Regions from separate parts of the Streptomyces sp. NBC_00986 genome, predicted to be linked through region 2. Evidence: riboswitches for the same ligand, from Rfam matches in the RefSeq annotation. Region 2 holds a riboswitch; each other region holds the start of a gene.
What was found. A riboswitch is a leader RNA that binds a small molecule or an ion and turns the genes downstream of it on or off. The one in region 2 is predicted to bind cyclic di-AMP.
Positions count from the first base shown of each region.

Region 1: linked by a shared signal. The riboswitch ahead of OG504_RS23245 (transglycosylase SLT domain-containing protein) and the one ahead of OG504_RS04575 (NlpC/P60 family protein) in region 2 are both predicted to bind cyclic di-AMP.
Region 3: linked by a shared signal. The riboswitch ahead of OG504_RS15360 (M23 family metallopeptidase) and the one ahead of OG504_RS04575 (NlpC/P60 family protein) in region 2 are both predicted to bind cyclic di-AMP.
Region 4: linked by a shared signal. The riboswitch ahead of OG504_RS09775 (peptidoglycan DD-metalloendopeptidase family protein) and the one ahead of OG504_RS04575 (NlpC/P60 family protein) in region 2 are both predicted to bind cyclic di-AMP.

Region 1 covers NZ_CP108733.1:5,282,337-5,287,392, forward strand. Annotated here, with positions in the region: gene OG504_RS23235 (peptide MFS transporter) at 1-714, shown strand, start outside; gene OG504_RS23240 (CocE/NonD family hydrolase) at 731-2,725, shown strand; cyclic di-AMP (ydaO/yuaA leader) riboswitch at 2,957-3,158, shown strand; gene OG504_RS23245 (transglycosylase SLT domain-containing protein) at 3,164-3,643, shown strand; gene OG504_RS23250 (HAD family hydrolase) at 3,779-4,585, opposite strand; gene OG504_RS23255 (LacI family DNA-binding transcriptional regulator) at 4,692-5,056, opposite strand, start outside.
Region 2 covers NZ_CP108733.1:1,037,203-1,042,258, forward strand. Annotated here, with positions in the region: gene OG504_RS04570 (DUF1996 domain-containing protein) at 1-1,989, opposite strand, end outside; cyclic di-AMP (ydaO/yuaA leader) riboswitch at 2,324-2,497, shown strand; gene OG504_RS04575 (NlpC/P60 family protein) at 2,506-4,179, shown strand; gene OG504_RS04580 (hypothetical protein) at 4,377-4,835, shown strand; gene OG504_RS04585 (endonuclease/exonuclease/phosphatase family protein) at 4,837-5,056, opposite strand, start outside.
Region 3 covers NZ_CP108733.1:3,578,024-3,583,079, forward strand. Annotated here, with positions in the region: gene OG504_RS15345 (GNAT family N-acetyltransferase) at 1-975, opposite strand, end outside; gene OG504_RS15350 (HPr family phosphocarrier protein) at 1,165-1,446, shown strand; gene OG504_RS15355 (GntR family transcriptional regulator) at 1,609-2,313, opposite strand; gene OG504_RS15360 (M23 family metallopeptidase) at 2,502-3,257, opposite strand; cyclic di-AMP (ydaO/yuaA leader) riboswitch at 3,270-3,422, opposite strand; gene OG504_RS15365 (M16 family metallopeptidase) at 3,637-5,025, opposite strand; gene OG504_RS15370 (M16 family metallopeptidase) at 5,022-5,056, opposite strand, start outside.
Region 4 covers NZ_CP108733.1:2,233,341-2,238,396, reverse strand. Annotated here, with positions in the region: gene OG504_RS09785 (tyrosine-protein phosphatase) at 1-602, opposite strand, end outside; gene OG504_RS09780 (alpha-galactosidase) at 773-2,845, shown strand; cyclic di-AMP (ydaO/yuaA leader) riboswitch at 3,149-3,311, shown strand; gene OG504_RS09775 (peptidoglycan DD-metalloendopeptidase family protein) at 3,316-4,266, shown strand; gene OG504_RS09770 (SGNH/GDSL hydrolase family protein) at 4,509-5,056, shown strand, end outside.

The DNA of each region.
Region 1 (5,056 bases), 4.2 Mb from region 2:
CTCCTCACGGTGATCTCCGTGATCGCGCCGGTCGTCTACTTCGCGGTGATGTTCATGAGCCCGCGCGTGAGCCCCGAGGAACGCGGCCGCCTGCGCCCGTACATCGTGCTCTTCCTGGCCTCGACGGTCTTCAACTTCATTCTCTTCCAGGCGTATTCGACGATGATGCTGCTGGCCGCGTCGAACGCCGAGACGACCATCCTCGGCTTCGACTTCCCCGCCAGCTGGTACGCGAGCGCGCTCGGCGCCTTCGAGGTAGGGCTCGCCCCTGTGGTCGCCGCGCTCTGGGTCCGCATGGGCCGCAGCCAGCCGCACGCCTCCAACAAGATCGCGATCGGCGTCGTCCTGGGCGGCCTGTCGTTCCTGCTGATGGTCCTGCCGACCAGCGGGCACAGCGGCGACGCCTACCGCATGTCGGCCTGGTGGATCGTCGGCTCGTACTTCCTGCTGGGCCTCGGCGACATCCTCCTGGAGACCTCCGGCATGTCGGCCACCACCAAGCTCGCCCCGGCCGCCTTCTCCAGCCAGACCATGTCCCTCTGGTTCCTGTCCCTCGCCCTCGCGAACGGCATCCAGGCCCAGACGGTGAAGCTCTACGACGACGTCTCCAAGCCGGCCTACTTCGGCGTCAACGGCGCGATCGCGGTGGCCGCGGGCCTCGCGGTGATGGCCGCCGCGCCGTGGCTGCGCCGCACGATGCACCCGGTCCACTGAACCCGAGGGGTCCCTCATGCGCATCCGTACGTCCTTCCCTCACGAGACGACCCACGAGGACCTCCGTATCCCGCTGCCCGACGGGACACGCCTCTACGCGCGCGTGTGGCGCCCGGTGACGGACGAACCCGTCCCCGCGCTCCTCGAATACCTCCCGTACCGCCTGACCGACTGGACCGCGCCCCGGGACGCCCAGCGCCACCCCTGGTACGCGGGCCACGGCTACGCCTCCGTCCGGGTCGATGTGCGCGGGCACGGCAACAGTGAGGGTGCCCCCGGCGACGAGTACGACGCCCAGGAACTCGCCGACGGCGTGGAGGTCGTCAACTGGCTTGCCGCGCAGCCCTGGTGCACCGGCAAGGTCGGCATGTTCGGCATCTCCTGGGGCGGCTTCAACTCCCTCCAGATCGTGGCCCTCGCGCCGGAGCCGTTGAAGGCGATCGTCACGGTCTGCTCGACGGACGACCGCTACGACAACGACGTGCACTACATGGGCGGTTCGGCCCTCGCCGTCGACCTGCACGCCTGGGCGGCCACCATGCTCGCCTTCGTCGCCCGCCCGCCGGACCCCGAGTACGCGGGCCTGATCTGGCGCGACATGTGGCTCAAGCGCCTCGAACAGATCGACCCGTTCATCCACACCTGGCTCGCCCACCAGCTCCGCGACGACTACTGGAAGCACGGCAGCGTCTGCGAGGACTACGGCGCGATCGGCGCGGCCGTCCTCGCGGTGGGCGGCTGGCACGACCCGTACCGCGACACGGTGTTGCGGCTGGTCGAACACCTCCCGCCGGACCGCGTACGCGGCCTGATCGGCCCCTGGTCGCACCAGTACCCGGACCGCGGCCTGCCGCCGGGCCCCGCGATCGGCTTCCTCCAGGAGACTCTCCGCTGGTGGGACCACTGGCTGAAGGGCGAGGACACCGGCGTCACGGCCGACCCGCTCCTACGGGCCTACGTCAGCGACTCGCACCCACCGGCCACGGTCTACGACACCCTCCCGGGCCGTTGGGTCGGGGAACCCGCGTGGCCCTCGCCGCACGTGAAGACGACGACGTACGGCCTCCGGGGTGCGCCCGTGATCGTCCGCTCCCCCATGCACACCGGTGTGGACGCGGGCCGTTTCTTCCCTTTCGGGAACGACGCCGATCTGCCGCCGGACCAGCGGGACGAGGACGCGCGGTCGGCGTGCTTCGAGTTCGAGGTACCGGCCGAGACGTGGGTGCTGGGGCGGCCGAGGGTACGGCTGCGGCTGACCTGCGAGGTGCCGCGCGGGCAGGTGATCGCCCGGCTGTGCGATGTCGCCCCGGACGGCGCCTCGACCCTCGTCACCCGGGGTGTGCTGAACCTGTCGGCGCGGCACGGGCGGGACCGGGCGGTGCCGTGGACGCCGGGCACCACCGAGGACGTGACCTTCGAGCTGAACGGCATCGGGCACGCGTTCCCGCCCGGGCACCGCATCCGGCTCGCGGTGTCGTCGGCGTACTGGCCGTGGATCTGGCCGCAGCCGGAGTCCGCGGCGGGGTTCACGTTGGACCCGGAGGGGAGTGCGCTCGAACTCCCGGTCCGGGAGCAGGAGTTGGACGAGGGTATTCGTTTCGACGAACCCGAGGAAGCCGAGCCGCTCGGGGTCAACTACCCGGCGACCCTTGACGAACCGCGGCCCGAGAGGCTGGTCGTACGGGACGTCGCGAAGGGCGAGTGGCGGCTGGAGGTGGACCCCCGGTACGGCGGCACGCGCGTGTATCCGGACGGGCTGGAGTTCACCGAGGACGCGTTGGAGACGTACACGATCGACGAGTCGGATCCGCTGTCCGCCCGCACCCTCTCGGAGTGGTCGATCCGGCTGCACCGGCCGGAGCTGGGGTGGGACACGAGCGTGCGTACACGGTCGGAGATTACTTGCGACGAAACGGACTTTCTTACCTCAAATGAGGTGATCTGCACCGAGGGTGGAGAAGCGATCTTCCACCGCACTTGGGAGAAAAGGATTCCGAGAACTGCCAGTTGAGGGCGAATGCCCGATTTGCCGTTCTTAATCCTCCCGTGAGTTGGGTCACGCGTTTCTGTGCGTGACCTGTGTCCTGGTCTGCCCGCGTTTTCCCTTACGGCATTTGACAGTTGACCCTTGGCTCGCGCAAAGGATCAAGTGCCCCATACGCCTCAGACCAAGGTCAATAGGGGTTAGGTGTGATTCCGCCACTTGTTCCGGACATGTGCTCTCGCATAGTTTCCCGGCCTGTCGAGCGGAACGCCGAATCCTGCCGCCGCCCGGCATCCCAGTCACGAACTTCTCGCACGGCAGGAGCGGGGGAACCAGGTAAGTCGCCGGGCCGGTCGTTCTGACCGGAACGGCTTGGGGTTAAGTCACGTCCGCAAGGACTTGGCCGGGCACCTCCCAGCCCGAACCCGACAGCTCACCTCGCAGGCGACGGAGAGGAACCTCGTCATGCCTGCAACCGCTCAGTCCCGCCGCGCCCGCCTCGTCCGCCGTGTCGTCATCGCCGGCACCGGTGCCGCGATCCTCGCGCTGCCTGTCGTCGGTGCGACCACCGCGTCCGCGGCCACCACGTCGACCACCGCCGCCTCGACCACGCTTGCCGGGTACCCCAACACCCTTGACGGGTGGATCCGGGAGTCGCTCGCGATCATGGCGCAGAAGGGGATTCCGGGTACGTACAACGGGATCTACCGGAACGTGATCCGTGAGTCTTCCGGGAACCAGTACGCGATCAACAACTGGGACTCCAACGCGGCGGCCGGTACGCCGTCGAAGGGGCTTCTCCAGGTCATCGACCCGACGTTCAACGCGTATCACGTTGCCGGGACTTCGTACGACCCGTATGACCCGGTCGCTAACATCACCGCCGCCTGCAATTACGCGGCGGCCGTGTATGGCTCCATCGACAACGTGTACGGGGCTTACTAGAAACTGCTGGATCAGCCACGACTGGTTGTGTTTTGAGTGACACCGCCGTCGTGGCTGGTCGCGCCCGCGCGGCGGAGCCGCAAATAGACACAGCCCCGCGCCCCTGAATGCGCCCCTTCGGGGCCATTCAGAATCTCAGCTGAAGAGTCTTTCAAGTACCAGCGCGATGCCGTCGTCCTCGTTCGACGACGTCACCTCGTCGGCCACCGCCTTGAGTTCGGGGTGGGCGTTGGCCATCGCGACGCCGTGGGCTGCCCAGTCGAACATCGGGATGTCGTTCGGCATGTCGCCGAAGGCGATGGTCTCGGACGGGGTCAGGCCCAAGTGGCGGGCGGCGAGAGCCAGTCCCGTTGCCTTGGTGATGCCGAGTGGCTGGAGTTCGACGGTGCCGGGGCCCGACATGGTGACCGAGGCCAGGGAACCGACCACCGAGCGCGCCGTGGACGCCAACTCGTCGTCCTCCAGGGCGGGGTGACGGAGCAACACCTTGCTGATGGGTTCGCACCAGAGGTCGTCCCGCTTGCCCACCCGTACCGCGGGGAGCGTGGGGTGCGGCATCAGGTAGCCGGGCTCGATCAGCGTCAGGCCGTCCACGCCGTCCTGGTCCACCGCCGCGTACACCTGGCCCACTTCCGCCTCGATCTTGCCGAGCGCGGTCTCCGCCAACTCCCGGTCCAGGGTGACCGACCAGAGCAGACGGTCCGCGCCGGCGTCGTACAACTGCGCGCCCTGTCCGCACACCGCGAGCCCTCTGGAGCCGAGGTCTTCGAGCAACGGGCGCACCCTCGGGGCCGGCCTGCCGGTGACGACGAGGTGCCGGGCGCCGGCCGCCGTCACCCTCGCGAGTGCGATGCGGGACCGGTCGGAGAGTGTGTCGTCGCCGCGCAGCAGCGTCCCGTCCAGGTCGGTGGCGATCAGTGCATATGCGAGGGGTGCGGCCATGATCAGAGAATACGGATGGAACGCCCCACCGACTCGACACGAACCGGACGGCTGCTGCCTTCACATGCGTTGACCCGTGTTCCGGTTGGTTTGACAATTACGACCGTTATGCCGACTCCCGTACCACCAGTTCCGTAGGCAGAATCACGCCCGCCGTGTCCTCCCCGGCGATCTGGGCCAACAGCATGCGGACCATCTCGGCGCTGATGCGGTCGTAGGGCTGTCGCATGGTCGTCAGGGCCGGGGTGATGGACGTGGCCGCCGCCGAGTCGTCGAAGCCTCCGACAGCGATGTCATCCGGGACCGAACGGCCGGACTGCTGAAGGGTGTTGACCACGCCGAGGGCCATGAGGTCCGAGGCTACGAAGACCGCGTCTATGTCGGGGGCCTGGGACAGGAGGCGCCTCGCCGCTTCCTCGCCTCCCGTGCGGCGGTAGTCGCCCTCCACTACGAGGGTCGGGTCGTGGGGCA
Region 2 (5,056 bases):
GGTCTCCGCCAACCCGCCCTGCGCCTGCGGCTGGTTGGGGCCTACGGCGGCGTAGCTCTCCCCGCCCGAGGACGAGGCGGGCGGTGTCGTCACGGCGCTGCCGACCTCGCCGCCGGAGCCGTTGTCCGAACTCCCCTGCGTCTCCGTCGACTTGGACCCTTCGGTCTTCGTGTCGGCCTTGGGGACCGAGACGGCGGTCGTCAGGTCACCGGGGTCGGTGCTCTGGGTGTCGGTGGGCTCGGGGGCGTTGGTCTCGGTGTCCGGGGCACTCGTCGCAGGATCCGCGGTGGCCTGGCCGCCGTTGTCGCCGTTCCCGCCGTTGTCACCGTTCCCGCCGTTGTCACCGTTCCCGGTGTTGCCGCCATTGCCCTCGCTGCCGCCGTTCCCGGCGGGCTCGTCGGACGCGGTGGCCGTGGGCGCCGCCGTAGCGGTGTCGGTGGCCGACGGGGACTCCTGCGGCTCGCCGGAACCGCCACCGGACCCTGAGCCGCCACCCGAACCGGAGCCGTCACCGGAGCCGGAGCCCCCGGGGTCGTTGTCCGTCCCGGCGCCGCACTTCTCGCCGTCGTTGATGCAGTTGACCATGTCCTTCATCAGGCCCTCGTCGAAGACGTTGATGAAGTCGCCGTGGTCCGTGACCGGCTTGTGCTGCTGCTCGGGGAAGGAGTCCACCGCGAACAGCGGGGTCGTCTTGCCGCCGTCCTGGAGGCTCGGCGCGTCCACGTCGTAGACGATCCGCTGCACCAGCTGCGGAATGGCCTCGAAGCCCGCCGGGCAGGAGCCGTCGGCGGCCTCGAAGGCCACGTGGGTGCGGTGGTTGGCGCTGTCGATGTTGCGGCCGTCCCAGCAGCTCTGGAACTTGAAGGTGCGCACCACGTCACTGCCCGCCGGGCACAGCGGGTACTTGTCCTTGAGCTGCCGGTCCTCGAACCCGGTGCAGCTCCAGGAGGCGTTGGCGTTGGCCGGGCCGTTCACGAAGGCCTTGGCGTCGCCGGTGATGATGCGCAGGAGGCGCGGCATCGCGACGACCTTGCTCTTCGGGTTGCCCACGAAGGTCAGCGTGGCCGCCTTGGCCGTGACGATCTGACCCGAGTTGCCCTCGGTGCCACCGCCGGGCTTGTCCGCGTCCCGCTCCTGCTTGCCGTTCTGGAGGCGCAACACGGGCCAGTAGTACGTGGACTTGTCGCCCGGGTTCTCACAGCTCGTGTTCGCCTTCGCCAGGTCGTCGTCGCTGGCGAACGCGTTGTTGGACTGGTTGCCGACGTAGTCGTGGAAGTGGTGGGCGCCGTTGGTGACACCGGGGGCGACGATCACGTTGTCCGAGTTGAACAGGCCGTTCTCGTTCACGCCACACGCGGTGACGAACGTGCCGCGGGAGGCGTCGGCCTGGTCCTGCGGGGTGTTCACGTTGGGCTGTACGGAGGTGATGTCCGCGTAGTCCGAGGCGACGGGCCCGTTGGTGACCGGCTGGTCGCCCTGGCCGCCGGCACTCGCGCTCGCGCTCGCACTGGCGCTCTGGTTGTCGCCGTTGCCGTTGCTGCCCTGGTCCCCGTTGTCGTTCGTGGGCGCGATCAGGGTGCAGCCGGCGAGCGCGTCGAGGCCCTCCGGGCGGTCGCCGACACGCGCGATGGCTTCGTCGATCCGGCCGATGGTCGCGGCCCGCTTCTCCTTCAACGGATTCATGATCGCGTTGTCGGCGAAGGAGGCGTCCTGGCGTATGGACTCCGTCGAGTCCTTCAGTTTCTGGTAGGCCTCGGTTATCTGCTGGTCCAGAAGCGCGAGTTGGGCGTCGACCTCGGTCTTCGCCTCGTCCGGGACAGTCGTCAGCTGGGTGCCTACGTCCGGGCAGTCGATCGTCGCGCCGCTCGATGCCGCATCGGGAGACCCTTGTTGGGCAGAGTCACCGCCCCAACCGCCTTCGGACGCCGACGCGTAGACGTTCGCCGCCACCAGTCCTCCGCCGCCCAGCATCAGGGCGACTGCTGCCATCGTCGCGCGTCGTGCGCCCGTGGGGCGTCTGCGCGTGTTGCGTGCCAAGGAAGTTGCTCCTACACGTATCGGTCGGCCCGGATCGTCCCGGCATGGAAATCCCCCGTTCCAATACGGAGCCGGATGCCGGTGTGTTCAACCGTCCCAAAAATTCATAGCGACCTCATATGGATCACCCGACCCGGCGGGCTCAGGGGCCCAGGACACGTTTGGGAGAGGTAAAGGTCACAAAAACGTATCGGACATATCGCGCTTCAACCTTCACACGAGGCACACACGTTGGCTAAGTTGACGCTCAGACCGTACGACCTACTCCGGCGATCAGCGCCGGGCCGCACGGTTTGCGCCGAATCCGGTGTGTCGCTCGCGACAGCCGGAACCGGGGACCCAACCGACTTGGGGTGAATCGGCCCAACTGCCCGCCCGGGCAAGGGTCGTAGGGCAATCCTTCCGTGATCGGCCGCCCGAACCCGACAGCTAACCCGGTAGGCGCGATACGGAAGGAGCACGTCTGCCATGCCGGCAGAACGACGTACGCGCACCGGAGGCAGTGGCCCCACCGTGGACGACCGACCCAGCCGTGACGAAGTGCAGCGGCGGATCAACTCCCTTTACGACAGGGCCGAGACGGCCACCGGAAACTACAACGCCACGCGCAAGATGTCCGGGGGACCGCGCCAGCGTGTCGAACCCCGTCCCAGCGCGTCGCGTCCTTCCGACCCCGCCCAAGATGCCGTCACTCGGCAGTTGTTCGACCGCGCTCGCGCCCAACTGGGCCCGACCGTACCGGCGAAACTGCCGCCCGGCAGGACCCCCGCCCGCTCGGCGGCACCCCGGCCCGAGCGGTCCGAGCGACGCCCCGAGCCCGAAGGCGGCGGCCGCGCACTCGAGGCGCAGCCCAGCCGTGCCGTGGCCGAACTGACCGCGGGGACCGGCACACCGGAGCCCGCTACCCCTCAACTCACCGTTCCTGTCGCGGAGTTGACGGCAGGACCGATCGCCGCGCTGTCGCCCGTCACACCCCAGATGCCTCAGATCGCCGCGCCGCAGGCACCCCAGATGCCGTACATGCAGCAGATGGCCCAGATGCCGCAGGCGACCGTCCTCGACCTGCCGCCCGTGCCCGCCATCGAGGTGCCGCCAACGCCCGTCGTCGAGGCACAGCAGTTCGCCGTCGCGGCCGCCCCGGCACCGGTCTTCGACCCGCTCACCGCGGACCTCGAACTGCTCCCGTACATCGCGGCGCCGCGCACCGAGTCCGCCCCGGCCGGTGCCACCTGGCCGCCGCCCGCGGAGACCAACTGGCCCACCCCGGACACGACTTGGGCGACCGGGTCGATGCCCATGGTTCCCGAACAGCAGATGTGGTCGACCGGTCAGATGCCCGCCGTGGCCGAGCAACGCGCCTGGTCCACGGGGCAGATGCCCGTCGTGCCGCAGCAACAGGCTTGGTCGACGGGCCAGATGCCGATCGTGGCCGAGCAACAGCCGTGGGCCACCGGTCAGATGCCGATCGTGGCCGAGCAGCAGGCCTGGTCGACCGGCCAGATGCCCGTCGTCCCCGAACAACAGGCCTGGTCCACTGGTCAGATGCCCGCGGTGACCGAGCAGCGGACCTCCTACCCCACGCCGGAACCGGACTGGCGCCCGCCGCAACAGGAGTGGCAGCCGACCCCGCCCGCCGCCGAGGTCTCCTTCGCCGCGGCCCCGGCCATCGCTGCCGAGTTCACCCTGCCCACGGCTCCGACGATGGCCCCGGAGATCATTCTCCCCCCAGCCCCGACCATCAGCCCGGCGGCCGTACCCGCCGCGCTGCAGGACCCCGGCACGCTCAGCAAGACCAGCACCGCGCTCGCCTTCGCCCGCGCACAGATCGGCAGGCCGTGCCTGTGGGGCGCGGCTGGACCGGACGCGTACGACTGCTCCAGCCTCACCCAGGCCGCCTGGAAGGCCGCAGGCGTCCTCCTCCCGCGCACCGCCCAGGAACAGTCCGGCGCCGGCGCCCTCGTCCCGCTCACGGACATCCGCCCCGGCGACCTGATCTTCTTCTACGACAGCATCGACCACGTCGGCCTCTACACCGGCAACGGCCTGATGATCCACGCGCCGAGCCCGGGCACGCCGATACGCGAGGAGTCGATCTTCCACGCCGGTGCCGCCGCCATCCGGGGCGCCGTACGGCCCGCCTGATCCGATCGGGGCCGGGCATTTCCCGGCCCTGACCGCACACCCCGCGACAGTCCCGGCCAACCGCGTCGTGGACCCGTACGAGTGGTGCATCCTGGGACACGGTCGTAGCGTCGACAGAGACACGACGACCGTGCCCCGGCAGGCGGGCCCACCGCTGGTGCGGGGCGACGAGGACGAACAGGCGGCCGGGAGCGGACATGTACAAACACACCATGGTCGGAATCGTCACGCTCTGTGCCGCGGCCCTGCTCGGGCCGGCCGTCGCCACCTCGTCGGCGGCCCCGGCCACGGTCCCGGCGACCGCCCACCGACAGCTCCAGGACCCGGTACTGGTCGACTGCCTGTGGCACCCCGAGGTGCGTCCCACCGACTTCATGCTCGCCTGCGGCGACGGCAACAGCCGCCTCACGTCGCTGCGTTGGACGTCCTGGAACGGCAACTCCGCGACGGCCACGGGCGTCAACTGGGTGAACGACTGCAACCCCTATTGCGCGGTGGGCAAGTTCCACTCGTTCCCGGTCACCGTCCGGCTCGACGACGCGCAGACGTGGAAGCGGCACCCGCAGGCGCGGCAGTACACCGAGATCACCCTGACGTACCCCGGCGCGAGGCCGGACAAGTTCCAGCACACGGTGACCTACCCCCTCTGGAACTGACTCAGAGCGCCAGCTCCACCACCAGCGGCCGGTGATCCGAGATCGCCGTCCTCGGCACGCACACCTCCCCTACGGCGTCCGCGCCGAGCCCCGTCGCCATGACGTGATCGAGCTGCACGAGCGGCCGGTGCGAAGGAAAGGTCGCCTGCCGGGCAGAGCGCTGCCAGCGCCGCCTCCCCATCCCGTCGAGGGTGATCCGGGGCAGCGCGCCGAAGAGGTTG
Region 3 (5,056 bases), 2.5 Mb from region 2:
GTGGCGCACGAGTTCGCGCTGACGCTCGCGTCCCTCGGGGCCGCTCTCGGCGTATCCGGCGGTGACCACGACGAGCCCCTGCACCCCGTGTTCGCCGCACTCGGTGACGACTTCGGGAACGTGCTCGACCGGGACGGCGACGACCGCGAGGTCCACGGGGCCTTCGATGTCGCGCACGGAACGGTAGGCCGGCACTCCGTCGAGGTCCTTCTGCTCCTCGGGGAAGGCCTTGTTCACGGCGTACAGGCCGCCGGTGAAACCGGCGTCCCTGATGTTGTCGAGAACGCTGCGGCCCACCCCTCCGGGGGAACGGCCGACACCGACGACGGCGACCGAGCCGGGCACCAACAGCCGCCGTACGGACCGCGCTTCGGCGCGCTGCTCCCGCGCGCGCTGCACGGCGAGGGACCGGTCCGTGGGTTCGAGGTCGAACTCCAGGCGTACGACGCCGTCCTCGAAGCTGCGCTTCTGGGTGTAGCCGGCGTCCGTGAACACCTTGATCATCTTGTTGTTGGCGGGCAGCACCTCGGCGGCGAAGCGACGGATGCCGCGCTCGCGGGCGACGGCCGCGATGTGCTCCAGGAGGGCGGAGGCGACGCCCCTCCCCTGGTGGGCGTCCTGCACCAGGAAGGCGACCTCGGCCTCGTCCGCCGGGGCGGAGGCGGCACGCCCGTCGGCACTAATGCGGTCATAGCGTACGGTGGCGATGAACTCGCCGCCGACGGTGGCCGCGAGTCCCACCCGGTCCACAAAGTCGTGGTGCGTGAAGCGGTGGACATCCTTGGCGGACAGGCGCGGATACGGCGCGAAGAAGCGGTAGTACTTCGACTCGTCGGAGACCTGCTCGTAGAAGCTGACCAGGCGATCGGCGTCGTCGACGGTGATGGGCCTGATGCGCGCGGTACCCCCGTCGCGCAGCACCACGTCGGCTTCCCAGTGGGCGGGGTACTCGTGCCGGTCCGACGAGGTCTGCATGGGGCCCAGCGTACGGCTCGCGTCCGACAACGGCGCGAGGCAGTCTGTGGGCAACAACAGAGCACGGGAAGTCGGGCCGAGGCCGCGGTCCGACCACTCGTTCCGGACGGTTCGCAGGACCGGTCCGGGCTCGCTTCACGTGTGGGAAACTGGTCTAGACAACCCTGAGACTCTGAAGGGCAGCATCACATGGCTGAGCGCCGCGTCAACGTCGGCTGGGCGGAGGGCCTTCACGCCCGCCCCGCCTCCATCTTCGTCCGGGCCACCACGGCCGCGGGTATCCCCGTGACGATCGCCAAGGCCGACGGCAACCCCGTCAACGCGGCCTCCATGCTCGCGGTCCTGGGCCTGGGCGCCCAGGGCGGCGAGGAGATCGTCCTCGCGTCGGACGCCGAGGGCGCGGACGCGGCCCTCGACCGGCTGGCGAAGCTGGTCGCGGAAGGTCTTGAGGAACTCCCCGAGACTGTCTGAGCACCACCCAATTGAGGGTTGCGGTGCTTTTCGCCCAAAAACCGATGCACCACAACCTCGAAGGGCTCGTCCGAATTACCGGGCGAGCCCTTCGCAATTCCACTTGCGGGCAGCATAAATAATCCCCCGCGAATTAGCTTCTCTTTGTATACGGCGCCCGTGTTAATGCCGCAGACCCGACATGTTTACGGGAGGTTGCGAAGTCCTCACACGGTCCGTGCCGTTCGCGCCGTTCGCCCCGCCGGGAAAGCGCAGCCGGTGCGCGGTGCCCGCGCGCTCGGTGTGCAGGGCGGTGATCGCCCGGGCGCGCTCGCTGTCCCCGCGGGCCACGGCGTCCACGATGGCCCCGTGTTCGGCCCAGGACTCGACGGGGTTGGCCGGTGCGTCCACCGCGTACATCCAGGCGATCTTGTGCCGCAGCTGAGTCAGCATCGAGGTCAGCGCGGGGCTCCCGGAGGCCTGCGCCAGCGTCTCGTGGAACCAGCTGCCCAGGGAGCGCAGATCCTCGCTGTTGCCGCGCCTGGCGCGCTCCTGGCCCAGTCTGACGAGGCCGCGCAGCACCTTGAGGTGGGCCTCGGTGCGGCGCTGGGCGGCCCGCGAGGCGCCGAGCGGCTCCAGCAGCATCCGCATCTCCAGCAGGTCGGCGGCCTCCTGCTCGGTCGGTTCCGCGACGCACGCGCCCGCGTGCCGCCGGGTCACCACGAACCCCTCGGCCTCCAGCGTGCGCAGAGCCTCCCGGACGGGGACGCGCGAGACCCCGTACCGGCGCGCGAGGAGTTCCTCCGTGAGCCGGCTGCCGCGCTCGTAGACACCGGCGACGATGTCGTCCCGGATCGCCGTGCATACCGAGTGCGCCGGAATACGCATGTCCGACCTCCGCCTTAATCCCCGTGAAACGTCGACGATTGACGTGTGTTCCGTGACTCTATTGCAATGAGCGGGAATTTCCGATGGCGGGCCGGAATCCATGGATATTTTTTGGACAGGAGGGCTCCGGAAACGCCGAAAGCCCCGGCCGGGCGGGCCAGGGCTTCGGGAAGTGCGGCGCTACGTCGTCAGACGTTCACACCGTGCTTGCGGAGGTACGCGACAGGGTCGACGTCCGAGCCGTACTCGGCGGTCGTGCGGGCCTCGAAGTGGAGGTGCGGTCCGGTGACGTTGCCGGTCGCCCCGGAGAGGCCGATCTGCTCGCCAGGAGTGACCGTCTGGCCGACGGAGACACCGATGGACGACAGGTGCCCGTACATGGTGTACATGCCGTCGGCCATCTTGATCACCACTTGATTGCCGTACGAGCCGCCCCAGCCGGCCTCGACGACGGTGCCGGAGCCGACCGCGTGCACGGAGGTGCCGGTCGAGGCGTGGAAGTCGATGCCGGTGTGGGCACCGGAGGACCAGAGGGAACCGCCGGTCTTGTAGCCGGTGGAGACGTACGAGCCGGTGACCGGCGCGACGAAGGTGTTGAGCCTCTTGCGCTCGGCGGCGCGGGCGGCGCGCACCTCGGCCTCGCGCTCCGCCTTGGCCAGTGCGGCGGCCTTGGCGCGGGCGACCTCCTTGGCCAGCGTTTCGTCCGCGGCCTGCTGCTGGGCGGCGGCCTGGGCGTCGATCTTCTCGGCGACGGCGTCGCCCATGGCGATGACGGGGGTGAGGCCGGTCTGTTCAGGGGCGGGCTCCGCGGCGAACGCCGGGGCGGCGGCCAGGGTGCCTACGACGCCGGTGGTGGTGAGGGCCGCGACACTCGCGACACGAACGGTGGTGCGGTGGGTCCGGCTCGGGCGACGGTGCTTCCCGGTGGCGCGGGTGAACGCCATGGAGTGGCTGGTCCTTTCCTTCCTTCTCGCCTACCGGGTTAGCTGACGGGTTCGGAGCAGGAAGGTCTCCTACGGACCCCCTCGACGGGCGTCCGATTCACCCCAGGGACGTGGGTCCCCGGCTCCCCTGGCTCGCGCCGTACGGGGACTCGGCGATGACTGTCCGGTGCCGCGAGTGCGGCGCGGTGCCTGACGGACAGCCGGACCGACGCTAAGGGGGACGACTTTCAATCCCCAAACGGATCACGGGTTTTGTTGCACATGCCACAGGGCAGACGGGCAACCTCTCCCCCAATTCGGACATTAGGGGGCCCTGGTGACGCTTCAGTCACCAGGGCCCCCACGCGCGCGTGCCGCTCGTCGGCTCGCTACGGGTCGTCTACTCGGCCGCGACGACGGTCACTTCGCCGATGCCGAGCGCCTCGACGGGCTCCTTGATCTGCTCCGCGTCGCCGACCAGGATCGTCACCAGACGGTCCACCGGGAAGGCGTTCACGACCGCCGCGGTGGCCTCCACGGTGCCGGTCGCGGCGAGCTGCTGGTACAGCGTCGCCTGGTAGTCGTCGGGCAGGTGCTGCTCGACCTGGTCGGCCAGCGTGCTCGCGACGGCCGCGGCGGTCTCGTACTTGAGCGGCGCCACCCCGACGAGGTTCTGTACGGCGATGTCCCGCTCGGCGTCGGTGAGTCCGCCCTCGGCGAGCTTGCGGAGCACCGTCCACAGGTCGTCCAGCGCGGGACCGGTGTTCGGGGTGTCCACGGAGCCGCTGATGGCGAGCATCGAGGCGCCCGTGCCGTCGGGTGCCGAACGCAGCACCTGGCCGAACGCCCGCACACCGTAGGTGTAGCCCTTCTCCTCGCGCAGGACACGGTCCAGGCGGGAGGTGAGGGTGCCGCCGAGGCAGTACGTGCCGAGCACCTGCGCGGGCCACACGCGGTCGTGCCGGTCGGATCCGACGCGGCCGATGAGCAGCTGCGTCTGGACGGCGCCGGGCCGGTGCACGATCACGACGCGCCCGGTGTCGTCGGCGGTCACCGGCGGCACGGGACGCGGCTGCGCGGTGGAACCCGTCCACGAACCCAGGGTCTCGGCCAGGAGCGCGTCCAGGTCGATGCCGGTGAGGTCGCCGACGACCACGACGGTGGCCGTCGCGGGACGGACGTGCCGGTCGTAGAAGGCGCGTACGGCCCCGGAGTCGATCTTCTGGACGGTCTCCTCGGTGCCCTGGCGCGGGCGCGACATGCGCGAGGTCGCCGGGAACAGCTCCTTGGAGAGCTCCTTGGCTGCGCGGCGGGACGGGTTGGCCGTCTCGTGCGGGATCTCGTCGAGGCGGTTGCGGACCAGCCGCTCGACCTCGCTGTCCGCGAACGCGGGTGCCCTGAGCGCGTCCGACAGCAGACCGAGGCCCTTGGCCAGGCGCGAGGCCGGGACCTCCAGGCTCAGGCGCAGCCCGGGGTGGTCGGCGTGCGCGTCGAGGGTGGCGCCGGAGCGCTCCAGCTCGGCGGCGAACTCCTCGGCGGAGTGCTTGTCGGTGCCCTCGGAGAAGGCCCGCGCGGTGATCGTGGCGACACCGTCCAGGCCGGCCGGTTCGGCGTCCAGGGGCGCGTCCAGGAGCACCTCGACGGCGACGACCTGCTGGCCGGGGCGGTGGCAGCGCAGCACGGTCAGGCCGTTGCCGAGCGTCCCGCGCTCCGGCGCCGGGAAGGCCCACGGCCTGGCCTCGCCGGCCTGGGGCTGCGGGTGGAATTCCATCGTGGCGAGCTCGGTCACTTGGCCGCCTCCTCGTTCTCGTCGCCGGCCT
Region 4 (5,056 bases), 1.2 Mb from region 2:
CTGCGGCGCACCTTGTAGCGGCGGTGCTTCGCGTTCGACTCCAGGTAGTCGGCCACGATCGCCTCGCGCTCCACGCCCACGGCGAGCAGCGTCACGGCTATCGACAGGCCCGCGCGGTCCTTGCCCGCCGCGCAGTGCATCAGCGCGGGAACGCTGTCCTCCGCGAGCGCGTGCAGCACCTGGGAGTGCTCGGCGGTGCGCTCCTTGACGATCGTGCGGTACGAGGCGATCATCCGGTTCGCGCCCTTGTCGCCGCCGAGGATCCCGCGCAGCTGGTCCATCTCGCCGTCGCGGACCATCTTCCAGAACTCGGAGCCGTCCGCCGGGTCGCTCAGCGGCAGATTCACATTGCGCACGCCGGGCAGCTCGACGTCGGGACCCTCCAGCTTCTGGTCCGACGCGTTGCGGAAGTCGAAGATCGTGTGCAGGCCCAGCGAGGCGAGGAACGCGGCGTCCTCCTCGGTCGCGTGCGCGAGGTGACCGCTGCGGAACAGCACCCCGTGCCGCACCCGCCGTCCGTCCACCGTCGGAAGTCCGCCCACGTCCCGGAAATTGCGCACTCCGGACAACTCCGGCTCGGTCGACGGAATCTGCTGCGTCACGAGGACTCCTCCCACTCGGCCCGACGACGCGGCTCACCGGCGGGCACGTTCTCGACGATACGACATGGGTTCCAGAGGCAATGAGTTGTCCACAGGCGTTGCCTCACAGGCCCCCGGCCATTGATGATGTTGGCGCTTGAGCGGACTTGTTCGAATCTGTGAGGAACCTGATGCTGGAGATCGCCGAGAACGGCCGTACGTGGGTGCTGTCGGGCCCCGCGAGCAGTTACGCCGTCCATCTCACCGAGGACGACGAGCTGCTCCACCTGCACTGGGGCCCCGCGATCGCACTCGCCGACGCCGAGGAGCTCGCCGCCCGCCCGCTGCCCGTCGGCTCCTCCTTCGAGTCCCCGCTCGACGGCCGCGAGGAGTACCCCGTCGAGGGCGGCCCCCGCTTCGCCCGCCCCGCCCTGTCCGTGCGCACCCCCGAGCGCCGCGGCACGGAGTGGACCTTCGAGCGCTACGACACCGAGGGCGACGAACTGCGGCTGCGCTTCCGGGACACCGGCCTCGCGATCACGCTGCACTACCGGACGCGCGGCGACGTCGTAGAGCGCTGGACGAGCCTCGACAACGACGGGGACGAGGCACTGGAGCTGTTGCGGGCCGACTCCGCCGTGTGGACGCTGCCCGAGCGGGAGGGGTGGCGGCTGTCGCAGTTGCACGGGCGGTGGGCCGCCGAGTCGCGGCTGGTGCGTTCCGACCTCACCTACGGTGAGAAGGTCATCGGCAGCCGTCGCGGCCACACCGGGCACCAGCACCTGCCCTGGGTCGCCCTCGACACCGACGCGACCGAGGAGCGTGGCGAGGTCTACGGCTGTGCCCTCGGCTGGTCGGGGTCCTGGCGGATCGCCGTGGCCCAACTCCCGGACGCGCGCGTGCAGATCACCGGTGGCGCCGGGTACGACGACTCCGGGCTGCTGCTCCTGGCGCCGGGGGAGTCCTTCACGACCCCCGTCTTCGCCGGCCTGTGGAGCGACGCCGGCTTCGGGGGCGCCAGCCGCACCTGGCACACGTACCAGCGGACGTACGTCATCCCGGACGCGGACCAGGACCGGCCGGTGCTCTACAACTCCTGGGAGGCCACCCAGTTCGACATCTCCGAGGATCAGCAGGAGGTGCTCGCGCAGCGCGCGGCGGCGCTCGGGGTCGAGCTCTTCGTGGTCGACGACGGCTGGTTCGGGAAGCGCACCAGCGACCGTGCCGGGCTCGGTGACTGGACCCCCAACCCGGACCGCTTCCCGGCAGGGCTCAAGCCCCTCGCCGACCGCGTCCACGCGCTGGGCATGCAGTTCGGCATCTGGGTCGAGCCCGAGATGGTCAACGCGGACAGCGACCTGTACCGCGCCCACCCCGACTGGGTGCAGTACCAAGAGGGGCGAAAGCGGACGGAGTTCCGCAATCAGCTCGTACTGAACCTCGCCCGCGAGGACGTCCAGGAATACCTCTGGGAGCAACTCGACGGGCTGCTCTCCAGTGCCCCGATCGACTACGTGAAGTGGGACTTCAACCGCTGCTTCACGGACGCCGGGTGGCCCGGTGACGCCTATCCGCAGCGCCTCTGGGTCGACCACGTGCGCGCGCTGTACGCCCTGTTCGACCGGTTGCGGGCGGCCCACCCGGAGGTGGCCTTCGAGTCCTGCTCGGGCGGCGGTGGCCGGATCGACCTCGGCATCATGAGCCGCACGGACCAGGTGTGGACCTCGGACAACACCGACCCGCTCGACAGGCTCGCCATCCAGCACGGCTTCAGCCAGATCCACCCCGCGCGCGTGATGGCCGCCTGGGTCACCGACAGCCCGAACACCCAGCTCAACGGACGCGTCAGCAGCCTGCGTTTCCGGTTCGTGAGCGCCATGGCCGGAGTGCTCGGCGTGGGCGGGGATCTCTCGGAGTGGACCGAGGAGGAACTCGCCGAGGCCCGCCGGTGGGTGGACCTCTACAAGGAGATCCGCCCGCTCGTGCAGCACGGCGACCTCCACCGCCTGCGCCCGCCGAGCGGCGGACTCAGTGCCGTGCAGTACGTCCGCGGCGACGAGACCGTCGTCCTCGCCCTGCTCCAGGCGCAGCACTACGGCGAGCCGCTGCCGGCGCTCCGGCTGCGCGGGCTCGACCCGGCAGCGTCGTACGAATGCCTCGAAACGGGCGAAGTCCACCGGGGTGCCGTCCTGTTGCACCACGGACTGCGCACCGGCCTGCGTGGTGACCTCGATGCGACGGTTATCCGGCTGCGTCGCATCTGATCCATCTGTCCCAATTGCAGCCTTCGTGCCAACTCGCTCTGGAATAAAGGAACCTGAGAGTTGTGTACGTGAGCAGCGTCATATTCGTGACCGTGCGTCGTTCGTCATGTTCACGTAATTGACGTGCTTTTGCAGGGGAATTGAGGGGTCGAGTCCGGTGGGAATTCACGGAGGGTGACTGTGAATTCCCACAGGGAAACGCAAGGAACGCAAATCCGTGGAACCTCCTGCTTGTCCCTTTGCGTCTTCCTCGCTTACGTTCGCCACCAATCCGGACGGACGCCCAATCCTGCCGCCGACCGGACTCCGCACACACCCACCCGTATGCGGCAGGAGCGGGGGACCCACAGGTAAGACGCCTGTTCCGGTCTCCGGAACGGGCTTGGGGTTTAGCCGCGACCAGCGCGCGGCCGGGCATCTCCAGCCCGCACCCGACAGCTCACCTCGCAGGCGCCGGAGAGGAATTCGTCATGCCCGCGAAGGGTAAGCACCGCCGCCCGAAGTCCCAGCGACTCACCCGCTCGATGGCCGTAGCCGGAACCGGCGGCGCAGCGCTCGCCCTTCCGCTCATGGGAGCCACCGGCGCCCATGCCGCGACCACGACTTCCGCTCCGGAAAAGGCAGTTCAGTCCGTTCCGGTGGCCGGGAAGACGGTTTCTGAGAAGTCGGCCGCGAAGACCGTCTCGAAGGCCTCGGGCGTCAAGACGTATGCGGTGCGGTCGGGCGACTGGCTCGCGAAGATCGCCGAGGAGCAGGACGTCACCGGCGGCTGGAAGAAGCTCTACCAGGACAACCGCGAGGCCATCGGCAGTGACCCGTCGCTGATCCACCCGGGCCTGAAGCTCTCCCTCGGCGAGAAGGCCTCGACGGGCGGGACGAGCGGGACGGGCGCGAGCAAGTCGTCCAACTCGTCCACGTCGTCCGGCTCTTCGTCTTCTTCCTCGTCCTCGTCGTCTTCGTCCTCGAAGAGCACGTCGGCCTCGCAGAGCGACGACAGCACCAGCAGCTCCTCCGGTTACACCCTCCCCGTGACCGGCGGCACCATCGGCACCGGCTACCGCGTCGCGGGCAGCATGTGGTCCAGCGGCTACCACACCGGCGTCGACTTCGTCGTCCCGACCGGCACCACTGTCAAGGCGGTCGCCGCGGGCACGGTCGTCTCGGCGGCCTACGACGGCGCCTACGGCAACGAGGTCGTCATCCGGCACGCGGACGGCGAGTACTCGCAGTACGCCCACATGTCGCAGCTGTCCGTCTCGGCCGGCCAGACCGTGACCGAGGGCCAGCAGATAGGCCTCTCCGGCGCGACCGGCAACGTGACCGGCCCGCACCTGCACTTCGAGATCCGGACCACGCCGTACTACGGCTCGGACGTCGACCCGGTCGCCTACCTCCGCTCGCACGGCGTCACCGTCGGCTGACGCCGGGCCCCGACGCCTGCCCCACGCAACCGAAGGCCGGACCCGAGAATCTCGGGTCCGGCCTTCGGGCATAGCAGTTGAGGGGTCAACACCCCTGATCAGAGGCTTATTCCGACTTTGGACAACCCTTTACAAGTGGCTTATCTCACCGCCCGTCAACCCCTAAATACGATCGCGTAGGTCACATGCGAGGGTGAATTATGGTTGCCGTGGCTAACGATTCGAAGAGTGACAACAGATCAGTGATCGGGTCGTACGTGGCGGTGGGGGACAGCTTCACCGAGGGCGTCGGCGACCCAGGGCCCGACGGGGCGATGGTCGGCTGGGCCGACCGGTTCGCGGTACTGCTCGCGGATCGGCGGCCCGAGGGCGACTTCGAGTACACCAACCTGGCCGTGCGCGGGAAGCTGCTCGACCAGATCGTGGCCGACCAGCTCACCCGGGCCAAGGAGATCGGGCCCGACCTGGTCTCCCTGGCCGCGGGCGGCAACGACATCATCCGTCCGGGCACCGACCCCGACGAGGTCGCCGAGCGCTTCGAACGCGCGGTCGCCGACCTCACCGCCGCCGTCGGCACCGTCATGGTGACGACCGGCTTCGACACCCGCGGCGTGCCCGTGCTCAAGCATCTGCGCGGCAAGATCGCCACCTACAACGGACATGTGCGGGCCATCGCCGACCGCTACGGCTGCCCGGTGCTCGACCTGTGGTCCCTGAAGACGGTCCAGGACCGGCGGGCCTGGGACGGCGACCGGCTCCACCTCTCTCCCGAGGGGCACACGCGCGTGGC